DNA from 4 places in the Allobosea spartocytisi genome. Region 1 is predicted to be linked to each of the others. Evidence: predicted binding sites of a transcription regulator. Region 1 holds the regulator's gene; each other region holds the start of a gene.
The links. The regulator PhoB, encoded in region 1, activates phosphate uptake and scavenging genes when phosphate is short. The targets are predictions, from matches to a motif close to TGTCATNNANCTGTCAT.
Positions count from the first base shown of each region.

Region 2: ugpB (sn-glycerol-3-phosphate ABC transporter substrate-binding protein UgpB) is a predicted target of PhoB. The motif match lies at 2,605-2,621, and genes of this name have one in related genera.
Region 3: IED13_RS26310 (YdcH family protein) is a predicted target of PhoB. The motif match lies at 1,596-1,612, and genes of this name have one in related genera.
Region 4: IED13_RS04510 (RNA degradosome polyphosphate kinase) is a predicted target of PhoB. The motif match lies at 2,177-2,193, and genes of this name have one in related genera.

Region 1 is NZ_JACXWY010000015.1:52,644-56,851, reverse strand. It holds gene pstB (phosphate ABC transporter ATP-binding protein PstB) at 1-713, shown strand, start outside; gene phoU (phosphate signaling complex protein PhoU) at 736-1,455, shown strand; gene phoB (phosphate regulon transcriptional regulator PhoB) at 1,468-2,166, shown strand; gene IED13_RS20465 (SpoIIAA family protein) at 2,219-2,605, opposite strand; gene IED13_RS20460 (LysR substrate-binding domain-containing protein) at 2,662-3,573, opposite strand; gene IED13_RS20455 (amino acid ABC transporter permease) at 3,776-4,208, shown strand, end outside.
Region 2 is NZ_JACXWY010000003.1:139,604-143,811, reverse strand. It holds gene IED13_RS06045 (hypothetical protein) at 1-1,231, opposite strand, end outside; gene IED13_RS06040 (fumarylacetoacetate hydrolase family protein) at 1,329-2,507, opposite strand; gene ugpB (sn-glycerol-3-phosphate ABC transporter substrate-binding protein UgpB) at 2,707-4,032, shown strand; gene ugpA (sn-glycerol-3-phosphate ABC transporter permease UgpA) at 4,109-4,208, shown strand, end outside.
Region 3 is NZ_JACXWY010000032.1:10,495-14,702, forward strand. It holds gene IED13_RS26295 (5-(carboxyamino)imidazole ribonucleotide synthase) at 1-636, opposite strand, end outside; gene purE (5-(carboxyamino)imidazole ribonucleotide mutase) at 633-1,133, opposite strand; gene IED13_RS26305 (YdcH family protein) at 1,234-1,452, opposite strand; gene IED13_RS26310 (YdcH family protein) at 1,682-1,870, shown strand; gene IED13_RS26315 (GlsB/YeaQ/YmgE family stress response membrane protein) at 2,012-2,272, shown strand; gene IED13_RS26320 (YidB family protein) at 2,305-2,817, shown strand; gene IED13_RS26325 (acyl-CoA synthetase) at 2,860-4,208, opposite strand, start outside.
Region 4 is NZ_JACXWY010000002.1:353,829-358,036, reverse strand. It holds gene IED13_RS04510 (RNA degradosome polyphosphate kinase) at 1-2,077, opposite strand, end outside; gene IED13_RS04505 (HdaA/DnaA family protein) at 2,300-2,998, opposite strand; gene IED13_RS04500 (AI-2E family transporter) at 3,006-4,112, opposite strand; gene IED13_RS04495 (CDP-alcohol phosphatidyltransferase family protein) at 4,154-4,208, opposite strand, start outside.

The sequences.
Region 1 (4,208 bases):
GCGAGCACAAGGCGCTGAAGAACATCAATCTCGACTTCCGTGACCGCCATGTCACGGCGCTGATCGGGCCTTCGGGCTGCGGCAAGTCGACCCTGCTGCGCATCTTCAACCGGATCTACTCGCTCTATCCGGAGCAGAAGGCGACCGGCGAGATCATGCTCGACGGGCGCAACATCATCTCCAACGACGTCGATGTGAACGAGCTGCGCTCGCGCGTCGGCATGGTGTTCCAGAAGCCGACGCCCTTCCCGATGTCGATCTACGACAACGTCGCCTTCGGCATCCGCCTCTACGAGAAGCCGCCGAAGTCGGAGCTCGACGACCGCGTCGAGGGCGCACTGCGCCGCGCCGCGCTCTGGGACGAGGTCAAGGACAAGCTGAAGAGCTCCGGCATGGGCCTCTCCGGCGGCCAGCAGCAGCGCCTGTGCATCGCGCGCACCATCGCGCAGAAGCCGGAAGTGATCCTGTTCGACGAGCCGACCTCGGCGCTCGATCCGATCTCGACCGGCAAGATCGAGGACCTGCTGGAGCAGCTCAAGAGCGACTTCACCATCGCCATCGTGACGCACAACATGCAGCAGGCGGCGCGCATCTCGCAGTACACGGCCTTCATGTATCTCGGCGAGGTCATCGAGTTCGCGCCGACCAACACGATCTTCATGAACCCGGCGAAGAAGCAGACGCAGGATTACGTCACCGGCCGGTTCGGCTGAGCGGCGACGGAGGAGGAACCCCATGACCGACCACATCGTCCGCTCCTACGACGCCGATCTCGAAGGCCTTCGCCGCAGCCTCGCCGAAATGGGCGGGATGGCCGAGCGCATGCTCGGCGATGCGACCGTGGCGCTGGTGCGCCGCGACACCACGCTGGCCCAGAAGATCATCTCCGCCGATCAGCGCCTCGACAATCTCCAGCGCGAGGTCGAGGAGAAGGCGGTGCTGACCATCGCCCGGCGCCAGCCGCTGGCCAACGATCTGCGCGAGCTGATCTCCGCCATCCGCATCGCGGCGGATGTCGAGCGTGTCGGCGATCTCGCCAAGAACATCGCCAAGCGCGCCGTCGCCATCTCCGGGCAGTTCCAGCCGCCGCACCGCGCCGTGGTCGGGCTGGAGCACATCAGCCGCCTCGTTCAGGCGCAGCTCAAGGATGTGCTCGACGCTTATGCCGCCGGCAACGAGCAGAAGGCGCTCGAGGTCTGGCGCCGCGACGACGAGATCGACGCGCTCTACACCTCGCTGTTCCGCGAGCTCCTGACCTATATGATGGAAGATCCGCGCAACATCACCTTCTGCACGCATCTTCTGTTCTGCGCCAAGAACATCGAGCGCATCGGCGACCACACCACCAACATCGCCGAGACGATCCACTATCTCATCACCGGTGACTCGCTCGACGCGAACCGGCCGAAGCTCGACACGACCAATATCGAGGTCGAGGCGATCACGGGTAGCTGAGGCTAAGGAATCATGGCGGCACGCATCCTGATCGTCGAGGACGAAGAGCCTCTCACCCTGCTGCTGCGCTACAACCTCGAAGCCGAGGGCTTCGAGGTCGACAGCGTGGCGCGGGGGGACGACGCCGAACTGCATCTGCGCGACCACACGCCCGATCTGGTGCTGCTGGACTGGATGCTGCCGGGCCTTTCCGGCATCGAACTCTGCCGCCGGCTGCGCTCGCGGCGCGACACCGAGCGGGTGCCGATCATCATGTTGACGGCGCGCGGCGAGGAGACCGAGCGGGTGCGCGGGCTCGCGACCGGCGCCGACGACTATGTCGTGAAGCCGTTCTCCCTGCCGGAGCTGACGGCGCGCATCCAGGCGCTGCTGCGCCGGGCGAAGCCCGGCCATGTCGCGGGCCTGCTGCAGGCGGGCGACCTCGAGCTCGACCGCACCACGCGGCGCGTCCGCCGCGCCGGCAGCGAGCTGCATCTGGGGCCGACCGAGTTCCGCCTGCTCGAATTCCTGATGCAGGCACCGGGCCGCGTCTATTCCCGCGCCCAGCTCCTCGACGCCGTCTGGGGCCGGGACGTCTATATCGACGAGCGCACCGTCGACGTGCATGTCGGGCGCCTGCGCAAGGCGATCACCCCTGCCGACGCCAAGGATCCGCTCAGGACCGTGCGCGGCGCGGGCTATGCCTTCGACGAGACGTTCGCCAGAAGCTGACTGCCGCCGGAGCTGACACGCGAGCCGAGCCCCGGCTCGCAGCGCCCGTGCTTCAGGTGTCGGGGCCGCCCTCGATATCGGCGGCCCAGGCCAGGGCGGCTTCGCGCTCGGCCGGCGGGAAGGTACGGATCTCGACGAAGGGGACTACCGGGGCGAAGAGCCGCGCGACGCGATCGAGCCAGCCCTTCTCGACGATGATCGCCTCCTTGGGGAAGCGCCTGAGTTCCCAGAGCTTGCCGAAGCTGTAGCGCGCGTCCTTCCAGGCCGCGGCGAAGGTCATGTCGTCGAAGGCGGTGATATCGGCGAGGATCGCGACCTTCTCGTGCCGGCTCAGCCGGTCTTCGACATCGGCGGCGACGCGCTCGATATCGGCCGGCTCGATGGTGCCGCTGAGCGCGATGGCGAGAACATGGTCGGGAGCCGGAAGAATGGTGATCATGGCGGCCTCCTCCTGTGCCGATGTCAACGCATGGCCGGCCGGGAGGTTGCGGGCGCTCAGGCTGCTCGCGTCGCCGCGTCGAAAGCCGCGGCCTCCGTCCTCAGCCAGGCGATGAAGGCGTCGAGGCCGGGGCGCGAGGGCTGGTCCAGGCGGCGGGTCAGCCAGCAGCCGGTGACGCTGGTGAAGCCGATATCGAGCGGGTTGACCAGCGCGCCCGAAGCCAGTTCCTCGGCGACATAGCAGCGTGGCGCCAGCGCGACGCCGAGCCCCGCGACCGCGGCGCGGATGATGACGGAGTAATAGCCGTAGCGGACGGTATGGGCCGGCACCGCGCCGCGCAGGCCATGCGCCTCGGTGAACTCGGCCCAGAAGGCCGGCATCTGGTAATGCTGCAGCAGCGTCATCTTCTGGATGTCGGCGGCGCGGCGGAAACCGCTCATGCGCTCCAGCAATTCGGGCGCGGCGACGAGGGCGACATCGCGGCCGAACAGATAATGCGCCTCCTTGCCGGGCCAGGGCGGGGTGCCGTGGTTGATCTCGATGTCCGGCTCTTCCGTCTCGTTTTCGCTGACATAGTTGGTGAACTGGACGTCGACGCCGGGATGGGCCTCGGCGAAGACGGGGAAGCGCTCCATCAGCCAGCGCTCGCCGGCGATGGCGACCATGTGCAACCGGATCGGCCGGGCGATGGCGACGCGCTCGGCCAGGCGCATCGCACCGCGTTCCATCTGCTCCAGGGCGGCTTCGGCATAGGGCAGGTAGATCGCGCCGGCCTCGGTCAGCTTGAGGCCGACCGGATTGCGCTCGAACAGCACCGTGCCGAGATGGTGCTCGAGCGACAGGATCTGCTTGGAGACCGCGCTCTGCGTCAGGTTGACGACGCCGGCGGCGCGGGCGGTCGAGCCCAGTCGCGCGACGGTGACGAAGGCGCGCATGGCGGTGGAGGAGGGCGGGGGCCGCAAGGCCATGGGTATTCCGTTTTGGACTAGGCTACCGGAGATCGTTTCGTTTGCTGGCTGCCGGGTCAAGAGGTCATTCTTACGCTTGGGGAGGAGGGGCTCGCATGAATTTGACAATCTGCCCGTGCTGCGGTGGTTTCCGCGGACCAACGGCTTCGCGGTCGATGGCGCTTTCGAGAGCCGCCGGCAAGCCCGTCCGGGAGTGCCGTCGATGAGCCATGCCGTCACCTCGCCGGTCGCCAGCCGCGATCTGGCCGCGATCGCGCGACTCAGGATCGTGCCGCGTCGCTTCTATGGGCGCTGGGTCGCGGCGGCGCTCATCATCGCTGTCCTCGCCTGGATTATCGCCGCCTTCGTCAAGGGCGACATCGCCTGGCCGGTGGTCGGGCAGTTCTTCACCGCGCCCGCGATCCTCTCCGGTCTCGGCAACACGCTGATCATGACGGTCTGCGCGATGACGCTGGGCATCGTGCTCGGCGTGATCTTCGCGATCATGTACATGTCGCCGAACCCGGTGCTGCGCAGCGTCGCGCTGTTCTACATCTGGTTCTTCCGCGGCACGCCGCTGCTGCTGCAGCTCCTGATCTGGTTCAACCTGGCGCTGGTCTTCCCGACCATCGGCATTCCCGGGCTGTTCTCCTGGC
Region 2 (4,208 bases), on a different contig from region 1:
GCTTCACGCTGACGCGCCCGAGCGGGCCGAGTTCGGGCAGGTCGAGCGCGGCATAGCTCGGCGCGCCCAGTAGGGCCCGCATGCTGCGCTCGACATAGATCACCGCCGTCGGCAGGCTCACGGCGAGCGCCAGCACCAGCACCAGCGGGCGCATCGGGTCGTCGCGGCGCTGCCACCAGTCGCGGAGCAGGGTGAGCAGGATCGGCCAGAGCCCGATGAATTCGAGCGAGCCGGTATTCTGCGTCTCGAAGAAGGTCAGCGCCGCGAATCCCGCTGCGAGCCAGCCGAGGGGGCTGTTGGCCAGCGCCCGCCAGCCGGCGAGGGAGGCGGGGAGGCCGCTCCGCCAGGATGCGAGGGCGAGCGCTCCGAGCAGCAGCAGCACCGGGCCGACCACGTTGAACTTGACCGAGGCGACGGTGAGGAAGCGCGGCAACAGCGCGCCGGTGTTGAGGCCGAGCAATTGCAGGATGTCGGCGAGATAGGCCGAGACGATGCCCGTCGCCAGCTCGAGCCCGGCCAGTGCCGCGATGACGAGGCCGGCGGCGATGGCGACGTCGAGCAGGCGCATCCGCCCGGCGACCAGCGCATAGCCGACGATGAGCGTGCCCGTCACCGCGCCGGTGATCTTCACGAGGAAGAGGCTCAGCATCAGCGCGGCGACGAGGCCGATCCGCAAGGCGCGATGACGCGCGAAGAGCAGCGTCGCGATCAGCAGGTAGAGCAGCAGGCTGACATGGCGGTTGTAATAGCCGTAGCCGTCGAAGCCGGGCGATGGGTAGAGCGCGTGCAGGTTGATCGGCAGCGCGGCGAACATCAGCAGCGGCAGGAGCAGTGCGAGCGCCTGTCCGCGCGCCCTTGGCGCGAGATCGACCATCAGCAGCGCGGTGAGCGGCAGCAGCACCGGCAGCAGCGCCCAGTTGACCAGCAGCATCGGCTGCGCGGCCGGAAAGAGCGCATCGAGCCCGGCGGCGAGATAATAGCCGAGCGGCCCGACCGGCGCGAAGAAGTCCAGCCCCGGCGCCTGCCCGACATGGATGCGCTGGATCGCGTCGAGATAGACGACTGTGTCCCAGGCATTCGGGCCGAGCGGCACGCGCAGCGGCAGGTTCAGCCCGGCGATGACCGCGACGACGAAGGCCGCGATCCAGACGAGAGGGTTGCGCAACAGGCGCCCGGCGAGGTTGCCGCCCTCGCCGCGGGGGAGCCCGGTCCTGATGTCGCCCACCGCCAACGCCAACCCTCCTGGTCGCGCGCTCTCTGACAGAAAAACCTTACCAGCAAGCTGACGCGGTTGCCGACACTGCCCCCTGCCGGCCGAGGTTATGGCCTCAAAGCAGCCCGCGCTTCGCGAGATGGCGCATCAGATGCGAGGCGCCATAGGTCCAGGGCTCGCATTCATCCGTGCGCTTCATCCGGTTGACGAGGCTGCCCAGTTCGGGCGCCGCGATGGTGACGATATCCCCGTATTTATGGGTGAAGCCGCCGCCCGGCGCACCGCGATCCTTGATCGGCGCGAACATGGTGCCGAGATAGAGCGCCGCCCCGTCCGGATACTGGTGATGCGGGCCGATCATCTGCGCCGCCAGATCGGCCGGGTCGCGGCTGATCTTGGCGATCGAGGAGGAGCCTTCGAGCGTGAAGCCGTCCTCGCCCGCGACCGTCAGCGTCACGGTCGTCCTGCGGACATGGTCGAGCGTGAAGCCCGCGTCGAAGAAGCGGATGAAGGGGCCGACCGCGGCCGCGGCATTGTTGTCCTTGGCCTTGCCGAGCAGCAGCGCCGAGCGGCCCTCGACATCGCGCAGATTGACGTCGTTGCCGAGCGTTGCGCCGACGATCGTGCCGGTCGAGGCGACGATCAGCACGATCTCCGGCTCCGGGTTGTTCCAGCTCGAAGCCGGATGCAGGCCGGCATCGACGCCGGTCCCGACGGTCGACATCGCCGGCGCCTTGGTGAAGATCTCGGCGTCCGGGCCGATGCCGACCTCGAGATACTGGCTCCAGGCGCCCTGCTTGATCAGCACCTCCTTGAGATGCATCGCCTCGGGCGAGCCGGGCTTGAGCTTGGACAGGTCGTCGCCGATGAGCTTGCCGATCTCCTCGCGGATCGTCGCAGCGGCGGCCGGGTTGCCGCGCGCCTTCTCCTCGATCACGCGCTCCAGCATCGAGACGGCGAAGGTGACGCCGGCGGCCTTGACCGCCTGCAGGTCGAGCGGCGAGAGCAACCAGGGCTTCGAGGGGTCGCGCCTATCCACGGGCGTGTTCGCCAGGATGTCGGCGAGCGAGGCGATCGCCTCGCCCTCGACCGCGCGCAGCGCCTTGGCGGGATCGGTCGATTCGCACAGATCGCGGCTGGTCGGGAAATGGGCGCTGACGTCGATCACCCGCCCGTTGCGGACGGTGACCACCGCCGGGCCACCGAGATCGGGCCGCCAGACCCGGCCGGCCAGGACGGCGGTTGCGGCATCCTGCGGCAGGGTCGCTGCGACGGAGAGGTCGAGATCGGGCATGGCGTCGTCCAGGAGAGAAATCGTTCGGGAGCCGGAGAACAGCCGCTTATGCGCAAATGCGCAAGCCGGTTCGCGACCATAGGTGGATTGCGCCGGGCGTCATCGATTTGTCATTGAAATGTCGCCCGCGCTTCATGCTAGCTTGCGCACCAACGACAAGAACCGCGGCGGGGTCCGCCCGCGGAAGGGAGATCGACCCATGAGCATCAAATCCCGTATCCTGATGAGCGCGGCGGCGTTCGCGCTCGCCGGTGCTTCGCCGGCTTTCGCCCAGACCGAGATCCAGTGGTGGCACGCGCTGACCGGCGCCAACAACGACGTCGTCGTCAAGCTCGCCAATGATTTCAATGCCTCGCAGAAGGAATACAAGGTCGTTCCGGCCTATAAGGGCTCCTACCCCGACGCGTTGAACGCCGGCATCGCCGCCTTCCGCGCCGGCCAGGCGCCCCACATCCTGCAGGTCTTCGAGGTCGGCACCGGCACGATGATGTCGGCCAAGGGCGCGATCAAGCCGGTCCATGAGATGATGAAGGAAGCCGGCGAAAAATTCGATCCGAACGCCTATCTCCCGGCGATCAGCGGCTACTATTCGACGGCGAAGGGCGAGATGCTCTCGATGCCGTTCAACTCGTCCTCGATGGTGATGTGGTACAACAAGGACGCCTTCAAGAAGGCCGGCCTCGACCCCGCCAAGCCGCCGAAGACCTGGCCGGAGGTGTTCGCGGACGCCAAGAAGCTCAAGGCCGCCGGCTACGACAAATGCGGCTTCTCGAACGCCTGGGCGACCTGGGCCAATATCGAGCAGTTCGGCGCCTGGCATAACATTGCGCTGTCGACCAAGGTCAACGGCATGGCCGGCACCGATGCGGTGATGACCTTCAACAAGGACCCGGTCTTCCTCAAGCACTGGACCAATCTGGTCGAGCTGCAGAAGGACAAGACCTATGACTATTCCGGCCGCACCAACAATGGCGAAGGTCGCTTCACCTCGGGCGAATGCCCGATCTTCCTGACCTCCTCGGGCTTCTATGGCAACGTCGTCGCCAATGCGAAGTTCGACTGGGGCAACGCCCCGATGCCGTACTATCCCGACGTGCAGGGCGCGCCGCAGAACTCGATCATCGGCGGCGCCTCGCTGTGGGTGATGGGCGGAAAGTCGGCGAACGAGTACAAGGGAGTCGCCAAGTTCTTCACCTTCCTCTCCGACGTCGACCGCCAGGCGAAGCTGCACACCGAGTCGGGCTATCTGCCGATCACCAAGGCCGCTTATGAGAAGGTCAAGGCGTCCGGCTTCTACAAGGACAAGCCCTATCTCGAGACCCCGATCCTCGAGCTGACCAACAAGACCCCGACCGACAACTCGAAGGGCCTGCGCTATGGCAGCCTCGTCCAGATCCGCGACATCTGGTCGGAGGAGCTGGAGGCGGCGCTGAACGGTCAGAAGTCGCCGCAGGCGGCGCTTGACGCGGCTGCCGAACGCGGCAACCAGATGCTGCGCCAGTTCGAGCGGACCGCGGCCCGCTGAGCGGTCGGCGCTCGCATATCCAAGGCCATCCCGGACAGATTCCGTCCGGGATGGCCGTCTCGTTCCAGGGAAGCCGATGCAGAAGAACGCATACTTCAAGGGGCTGACGATCCCCTTCCTGCTGCTTCTGCCGCAGCTCGCGATCACCATCGTGTTCTTCTACTGGCCGGCGACCC
Region 3 (4,208 bases), on a different contig from region 1:
GACGTCGAAGGCGGCGAAGGCGCCGTCGAGCCCGCGCGCGGCGACGACCGAGACCTCGCGCTCGAAGGGCACGAAACCTTCGAGGATCGCGGGAAAGCGGCCGATCGCCTCATAGGCCTCGGCGAGGTCGGTGCCGGGAGCGATCTTGACCTGCCCCTTGCCGTCATAGCCGAAGCGGCGTGTCTTCAGGATCGAGGGGCGGCCGAGCGCGGCGACGGCGGCCTCGAGATCGGCCAGCGAATCGACGGCGCGGAACGGCGCGACCGCGAGGCCTAGATCGGCGACGAAGCTCTTCTCGCTCAGCCGGTCCTGCGTCACGGCAAGCGCGCGGGCTCCGGGATGCAGCGGCGTGCGCGCGGCGAGGAAGGCGGCGGTCGCCGCCGGCACGTTCTCGAATTCATAGGTCACGACGTCGACGGCGTCGGCGAAGTTGGCGAGGGCCGCCTCGTCGTCATAATCGGCGACGGTATGGCGGGTGGCCACGTCGAAGGCCGGGCTGTCCGCCTCCGGCGCGAAGACATGGCAGCGTATGCCGAGATCGGCGGCGGCGAGCGCCATCATCCGGGCGAGCTGGCCGCCGCCGAGGATGCCGAGCATGGCGCCCGGCGCGAGGCCGGTCGGAACAGGCGCGCTCATGCCTCGTCCCGATTCGGGCGCTCGGCGATGCCGGCGCTCTGGCGGGCGCGATAGGCCTCGAGACGTTCCGCCAGGGCCTCGTCCGAGAGCGCGAGCACGGCGGCCGCCAGGAGTGCGGCATTGACCGCGCCGGCACGGCCGATGGCGAGGGTGCCGACCGGGATGCCGGCGGGCATCTGCACGATGGAGAGCAGGCTGTCCTGCCCCGAAAGCGCCTTGGATTCGACCGGGACGCCGAAGACCGGCAGCGGCGTCAGCGAGGCGGTCATCCCCGGCAGATGGGCGGCGCCACCGGCACCGGCGATCACCACCTTGAAGCCTTCGGCCTTGGCGCCCTTGGCGAAGGAAAACAGCCGGTCCGGCGTGCGATGGGCCGAGACGATGCGGGCGTCATAGGGGATGGCGAGGGCGTCGAGCGCTTCGGCAGCATGACGCATCGTCGCCCAGTCGGACTGGCTGCCCATGATGATGGCGACGGGTGGGCTGGTCTTGGCCATGGATGCGCTCGGGCTTCGCCTTGGGAAGCGCGCGATCTAGACTGCCCGGCGCCCGATAAGCAAGGGCGAATCGGGTCTGGCGCCCATCGAATCGCCGTGCTCAGGCGATGATGTCGGGCGTCAGCGCATCCTCGATCTGCGAAATGCGGTCCTTCAGGTAGAGCTTCCGCTTCTTCAGCCGCTGCACCTGGATCTGGTTGATCGCGCCGACCCGCTCCAGCGCGTCGATGGCGCTGTCGAGATCGCGGTGCTCCTCGCGCAGCCGCGCCAGCTCCGCGGTGAAGGTCTCGACCTCTTCCGGGCTGAGCTCGAATCCCATGGCCATCTCATCATCGCCGCACTTGGCCGCGACTATGCCTTCGCCGCGATGCGCCTCGCAAGAGCGCGTGTCGCTGCCCAAGCCTCCGGGAGCCTTCTATTCACGGCTTCCGGGAAGGGAGCCGGAGTTGATCACAGAATCTCATGAATGCCGTGTGACAGTGCAGGGCAGACGTGAAGCCGGCTTTCTGTCAGATTGGTACGTCAACTGTTCATCAGGAGGATCCCAGATGTCGTTGCAGACCCGTCTTGTCGAACTCGAGCGCAAGCATCGCCAACTCGAGGACGCGATCGCCCGAGCCGTGGCGAGCCCTTCCTCCAGCGACCTCAGCGTGGCCGAGCTCAAGCGGAAGAAGTTGCAACTGAAGGATGAGATCGAACGCGTAAGGCTGACCATGCCGGGGCGAACCCTGCACTGAGACGACATTCCGCTTCGCCCGCGGGGCGTTACATGGATGCGGACTCGAACCGGCCCGAAAGGGCCGGTTCTTTTTTGCGCTATGGAACCTTCCCGGGATGTCGCATGTTGAAGCGTGGCGTTTCAACATGGGAGGGATAGCATGGGCATTATCTGGACCATCATCATCGGCTTTGTCGCCGGGATCATCGCCAAATTCATCACGCCGGGCTCGAACGAGCCGTCCGGCTTCATTCTGACAACAATCCTCGGCATCGTCGGCGCCTTCGTGGCGACCTATCTCGGTCAATCGCTCGGCTGGTATGCGCCGGGGCAGGGGGCAGGGCTGGTCGGCGCGGTGATCGGCGCCGTCATCGTCCTGTTGGTTTGGGCGATGATCAATGGCCGCCGCGGTTCTGTCTGATCCTGATCGAGTCCAGAAAAGGAGTTCCTGCCATGAGCAATGACAACGGGACCAGCAGCGGTTTTCCGTCGATGACGGCCCTGCTTGGGCTGCTCGCCGTCGCGGGCTACCAGCATCGCGACCAGATCTCGGAGTGGATCAGCAACAAGATGGGCGGCGGGCAGGGCGCCGCTCCGGCGGCCCCAGGGCAGGCGGGGGCCGCGCCCGGTCAGCAGCAGGCTGGCGGTGGCCTTCTCGGTAGCCTGGGCGGCTTGCTCGGCGCTGGCGGCGCCGGAGCGATCCTGAACAGCGGCCTTGGCGAACTGGTCGACCGCTTCAACCAATCCGGGCAGGGCGACAAGGCCAATTCCTGGGTCGGGACGGGCCCCAACCAGGATGTCGCGCCGGGCGATCTCGAGCAGGCGCTGGGGCCGGAGGTGCTCGACGCCATCGCCAAGCAGACCGGCCTCTCGCGCGAGGACCTGCTGGCCCGGCTCTCGAAAGTCCTGCCCGATGCGGTCGATCGCTATACGCCGGGCGGCAATCTCGGCAGCGCCAGGGGCTGAACGCTCCGGACGTAAGAGACATCGCCATGGCAGTGGCGCGGGCTAGAGGGCCCGCGCCATTTCGCGCAGGCGGAATTTCTGGATCTTGCCGGTCGAGGTCTTGGGGATCTCGGTGAAGATCACGGTCCTCGGGCATTTGAACGAGGCCAGATGCTGCTTGCACCAGGCGATCAGCTCCGCTTCGGTCGCCGGCTTGCCCGGCTTGAGCTCGATGAAGGCGCACGGCGTCTCGCCCCATTTCTCGTCAGGCCGGGCGACGACCGCGGCGGCCTGCACGGCCGGATGCTTGTAGAGCGCATCCTCGACCTCGATCGAGGAGATGTTCTCGCCGCCGGAGATGATGATGTCCTTGGAGCGGTCCTTGAGCTGGATGTAGCCGTCGGGATAGCGCACGCCGAGGTCGCCGGTGTGGAACCAGCCGCCAGCAAAGGCGGCGCCGGTCGATCTCGGGTTCTTCAAATAGCCCTTCATCACGACGTTGCCGCGCATCATCACCTCGCCGAGCGTCTGGCCGTCGCGCGGGACGGGCTGCATCGTGTCGGGGTCGAGCACGTCGAGCCCCTCCAATGCGGGATAACGCACGCCCTGGCGGGCTTTCTTCGCGGCCTGCTCGGCCGGCGGGAGCGTGTCCCAGTCGTCGTTCCACTCATTGACCACGGCCGGGCCATAGCACTCGGTCAGCCCGTAGAGATGGGTGACCTCGAAGCCGGCCTGCTTCATGCCGGCGAGCACCGCTTCGGGCGGCGGGGCGGCGGCGGTGAAGAAGGAAACGGTCTGCGGGAAGTCGCGGCGCTCCTCTTCCGGGGCGTTGAGCAGCGTCGACATCACGATCGGCGCGCCGCAGAGATGGGTCACGCCATGGTCGGCGAGCGCGTCATACATCGCCTTGGCCCGGACCTGGCGCAGGCAGACATGGGTGCCGGCGACGATCGAGATCGTCCAGGGGAAGCACCAGCCGTTGCAGTGGAACATCGGCAGCGTCCAGAGATAGACCGGATGGCGGCCGAGATTGCCGGTGATGACGTTGGAGGTGGCCAGCAGATTGGCGCCGCGATGGTGATAGACCACGCCCTTGGGGTCGCCGGTGGTGCCGGAGGTGTAGTTCAGCGCGATCGCGTCCCATTCATCGTCCGGCATCCGCCACGCGAATTCGGGATCGCCGGAGGCGACGAAATCCTCGTAGTCGACGCTGCCGAGGCGCTCGCCCGGCCCGTCATAGACCGGGTCGTCATAGTCGATGACGAGCGGCTTCGCCTTGCAGAGCGCCAGCGCCTCCCGGATCGTGCCGGAGAACTCGCGGTCGGTGATCAGCACCTTCGCTTCGCCATGGTCGAGCGAGAAGGCGATGATGGCGGCATCGAGCCTGGTGTTGAGCGTGTTGAGCACGGCAC
Region 4 (4,208 bases), on a different contig from region 1:
CATTGAACGGTTCTTCGTTCGGCGCCGGGACAATGCGGCGCGAGCCGCCATCGGGCAGGATCGTCCAGCTCTGCTCATTGTCGAGCAGGTTGGCGAGCATGATCTGATCGAGCAATTGCTGGTGCACCGTCGGGTTCAGGATCGGCGTCAGCGCCTCGACGCGACGGTCGAGATTGCGCGGCATCAGGTCGGCGGAGGAGATGTAGACCTTCGCCTTGGGCGAAGGCAAGCCATGGCCGGCGCCGAAGGCGTAGATGCGGTTGTGCTCCAGGAAGCGGCCGATGATCGACTTGACCCGGATATTCTCCGACAAACCGGGCAGGCCTGGCCGCAGGCAGCAGATGCCGCGCACGACGAAGTCGATCTCGACACCGGCCCGGCTGGCGTCATAGAGCGCGTCGATGATCTCGGGATCGACCAGTGAATTGCATTTGCCCCAGATCGCGCCCTTGCGGCCGGCCTTCACATGCGCGACCTCCTCGGCGATGTCGCCGAGCAGACGCTTCTTCAGGTTCGTCGGCGAGACGGCCATGCGCTCCAGCCCGGCCGGCTCGGCATAGCCGGTGATGAAGTTGAAGACGCGGGCGACATCCTGCGAAAGCACCGGATCGGCGGTGAAGAAGGACACGTCGGTGTAGATGCGCGCCGTGATCGGATGGTAGTTGCCGGTCGCGATATGACAGTAGCTGACGAGCTGGCCGGCTTCGCGCCGCACCACCAGTGACAGCTTGGCGTGGGTCTTCAGCTCGATGAAGCCGTAGACGACCTGGACGCCGGCGCGCTCCATCTCCTTGGCCCAGCGGATGTTCGCTTCCTCGTCGAAGCGGGCCTTGAGCTCGACCAGTGCGGTCACCGACTTGCCGGCCTCGGCGGCCTCGGTCAGCGCCTTGACGATCGGCGAGTTCGAAGAGGTGCGGTAGAGCGTCTGCTTGATCGCGACGACATTGGGGTCGCGCGCCGCCTGCTGCAGGAACTGCACCACGACGTCGAAGCTCTCATAGGGATGATGGACCAGCAGGTCCTTCTGCCGGATCGCGGCGAAGCAGTCGCCGCCATGCTCGCGGATGCGCTCGGGGAAACGGGCGTTGTAGGGCCTGAACTTGAGGTCCGGCCGGTCGACGCTGACGAGCTGGGCAAGCTCGTTCAGGCCGATCATGCCGTTGACCTCGACGACCTCGTCGCTGTCGACCTTGAGCTCGCGCACGATCATCCGGCGCAGATGGTCGGGCATGCCGGTCGAGAGTTCGAGCCGGATGACGACGCCGAGGCGCCGCTGCTTCAGCATGGTCTCGAAGACGCGGACGAGGTCCTCCGCCTCCTCCTCGATATCGAGGTCGGAGTCGCGGATGACGCGGAAGGAGCCGGTGCCCTTGACCTCGTAGCCGGGGAAAAGCTTGGCGATAAAGAGCGAGACCGCATCCTCGAGGGTGATGAAGCGGTGCAAACCTTCGCGGGCGAGATCGGGCAGCTCGATGAAGCGGTCGATCTTGATCGGCACGCGGATCAGCGCGTCGAGCTGGCGCCCGTCGCTGAGGCGCTCCAGCGCGAGCGCGACGGTGAAACCGAGATTCGGGATGAAGGGGAAGGGATGGGCCGGGTCGATCGCCAGCGGTGTCAGCACCGGGAAGACGTAATTGAGGAAATAGTCCTCCAGCCAGATCCGGTCCTGCGAACCGATATCGGCCGGGCCGAGCAGGTGGATGCGGTTCTCGTGCAGCTCATGGCGCAGTTCGACCCAGCGCGCCTGTTGGTCGTCGGTCAGGGCCGAAACCGCATTGCCGATCTCGACGAGCTGCTCGGCCGGGGTGAGCCCGTCCTGGCTGGGAGTGACGACGCCGGCCTTGAGCTGCTCGCGCAGGCCCGAGACGCGGACCATGAAGAACTCGTCGAGGTTGTTGGCCGAGATCGAGAGGAAGCGCAGCTGCTCCAGCAGCGGATGGCTGCGGTTCGACGCCTCCTCCATGACCCGGCGGTTGAACTGCAGCCAGGAGAGCTCGCGATTCATGAAGCGCGCCGGCTGCCGGCGCAGCGGCAATGCGTCCGAATCCCCCGTCGCCCTATCCGGCATGTCGGGCATGTCGGCCGCGATCTCCGTGGTCATGCGCTTGGTCCGTACCCTTACCCTGGTCGTCGTCCTGCTCGTGCGTCTCATGGGGCGTTGTGAAGCCATCCTACCGTGACGGTTCGATGACAAGCGACATGAATCGCTGTCGGAAAAGGTTAGCAGGCATCGGCCGCCGGCCATAGATAGGAGGCTTCACGGGGCGCCCGGCAGCCCCCGCGATCGTCAGCAAGCCGCTCAGCCCGGCTCCTGCGGGAACAGCTCGGCCAGCACCTCCTGCACCAGCGGGCGCGTCACGCGCCGGCCGCGCTCCAGCGCCACCCGGTCGAGCCGGTCCACGACCTGCCGCGCGGCGGCGAAGGAGCGCTCCATCCTGAGCGCCAGCGTATCGATGACCGCCGTATCGACCACGAGCTGGCGATCGATGAAGAGCTTGACCAGCACGGCGCGAAGCAACCCGTCATCCGGCGGCTCGATGGTGGCGCTCGGTGCCAGCCGCAGGCGCGAGAGCAGGTCCGGCACGCGCAGGCCCCAGAGATCGGGCGGCGTGCGCGCCGTCAGCAGCAGATGGCCGCCGCGCGCCTTGATCGCGTTCATCAGATGGAACAGCGCCGGCTCGTCGAAGGGGGCGGCATCGCAATCCTCGATCACGAGCGCGCCGCCCGAGACCAGATGCGGCACCTTCTCGTCAGCCAGATCACGCGCGGGAATTGTCCAGGCATGGGCCATGCGGGCCCAGATCGCGGCGAGATGGGTCTTGCCCGCGCCTTCCGGTCCCGTCAGGCGCAGCCAGGCATCCGGCCAGCGCGGCCAGCTTTCGACCAGCCCGTAGGCCGCCTCGTTCGAGGGGCCGACGAGGAAATCCTCGACGCCGTGGCGACTGTCGACCGGCAGGTCGAAGGCGAGCTGGCGCGGGCGCGAAGGCGCGTCTGACATGGGCGGCTCAGCGCTCGATCTCGATCGTCACATCGGCCTTCGCCGGGTTCGGATGAATGCCGCGATAGAGATTGCTGGCGAGATACTGCCTGAGGGCGAAGCGGCAGAGCACGCCGATCACCGCCGCCAGCGGCACCGCCAGCAGCAGGCCGACGAAGCCGAAGAGCGAACCGAAGGCAAGCAGCGCGAACATCAGCCAGACCGGATGGACGCCGATCGAATCGCCGACGAATTTCGGCTGGAAGATGTTGCCCTCGAGGAACTGCCCGACCAGGAAGACGCCGAGCGTCGCCAGCGGCCAGGTCCAGTCCGGCCAGAACTGCACCGTCGCGACGCCGACCGAGAGCACGAGCCCGGTCAGCGAGCCGACATAGGGAATGAAGGAGAGGAAGCCCGAGATGATGCCGATCAACGCGCCGAAATTGACACCGACCACGCTCAGCCCGATGGCGTAGAAAGCGCCCAGCAGCAGGCAGACCAGCGCCTGCCCGCGCAGGAATCCGGCGATGGCGGTGTCCATCTCGCGGACCAGCCCGCGGATGGTCTTGCGATGGTCGCGCGGCAGCCAGCTATCGACGGTCGCGACCATGCGATCCCAGTCGACCAGCAGATAGAAGGCGATGACCGGCGTCAGCACCAGCAGCGAAAAGACGCCGACGATCGCGGTGCCGCCGCTCCAGAGCGATTGCAGCAGGCCGCCAACCCATTTCGTCGCCTGGCCGACGAGGTCGCCCAGCGAGCTTTGCGCCTGCTTGGCAAGATCGCCGCCGCCGAAGCGCTCGAGCCAGGGCGCGCCCTTTTCGAGCACGAGCGACTGCAGTTTCGCCGCATCCCCGGGCAGCCGTGCCACCAGCCCGGCGAGTTGCTGGCCGAGCAGCGGCGCGAGCAGGATCAGCACCAGCGCGAAGATCAGGATGAAGACGACGAGGATGACGATGGTCGCGGCAAGACGGCTCATCCCGAGGCGCTCCAGCCGGTCGGCCAGCGGATCGAGCAGATAGGCAAGCGCCAGCGCCGCGATGAAGGGCAGCAGGATGTCCCTGAGCAGCACCAGGAACAGCACGAAGAGGAAGAGGGAACCCAGCCAAAAGCCGATCTGGCGCTGTAAGGTCATCCATCAGCCTCTTCGCGTCTTCGGCAGGAAGACGAGCAACTCTATACGTGGTCCGGCGGTTCCCGGCCAGCGCGGGCGGTCTCGGTCGATCCCGCC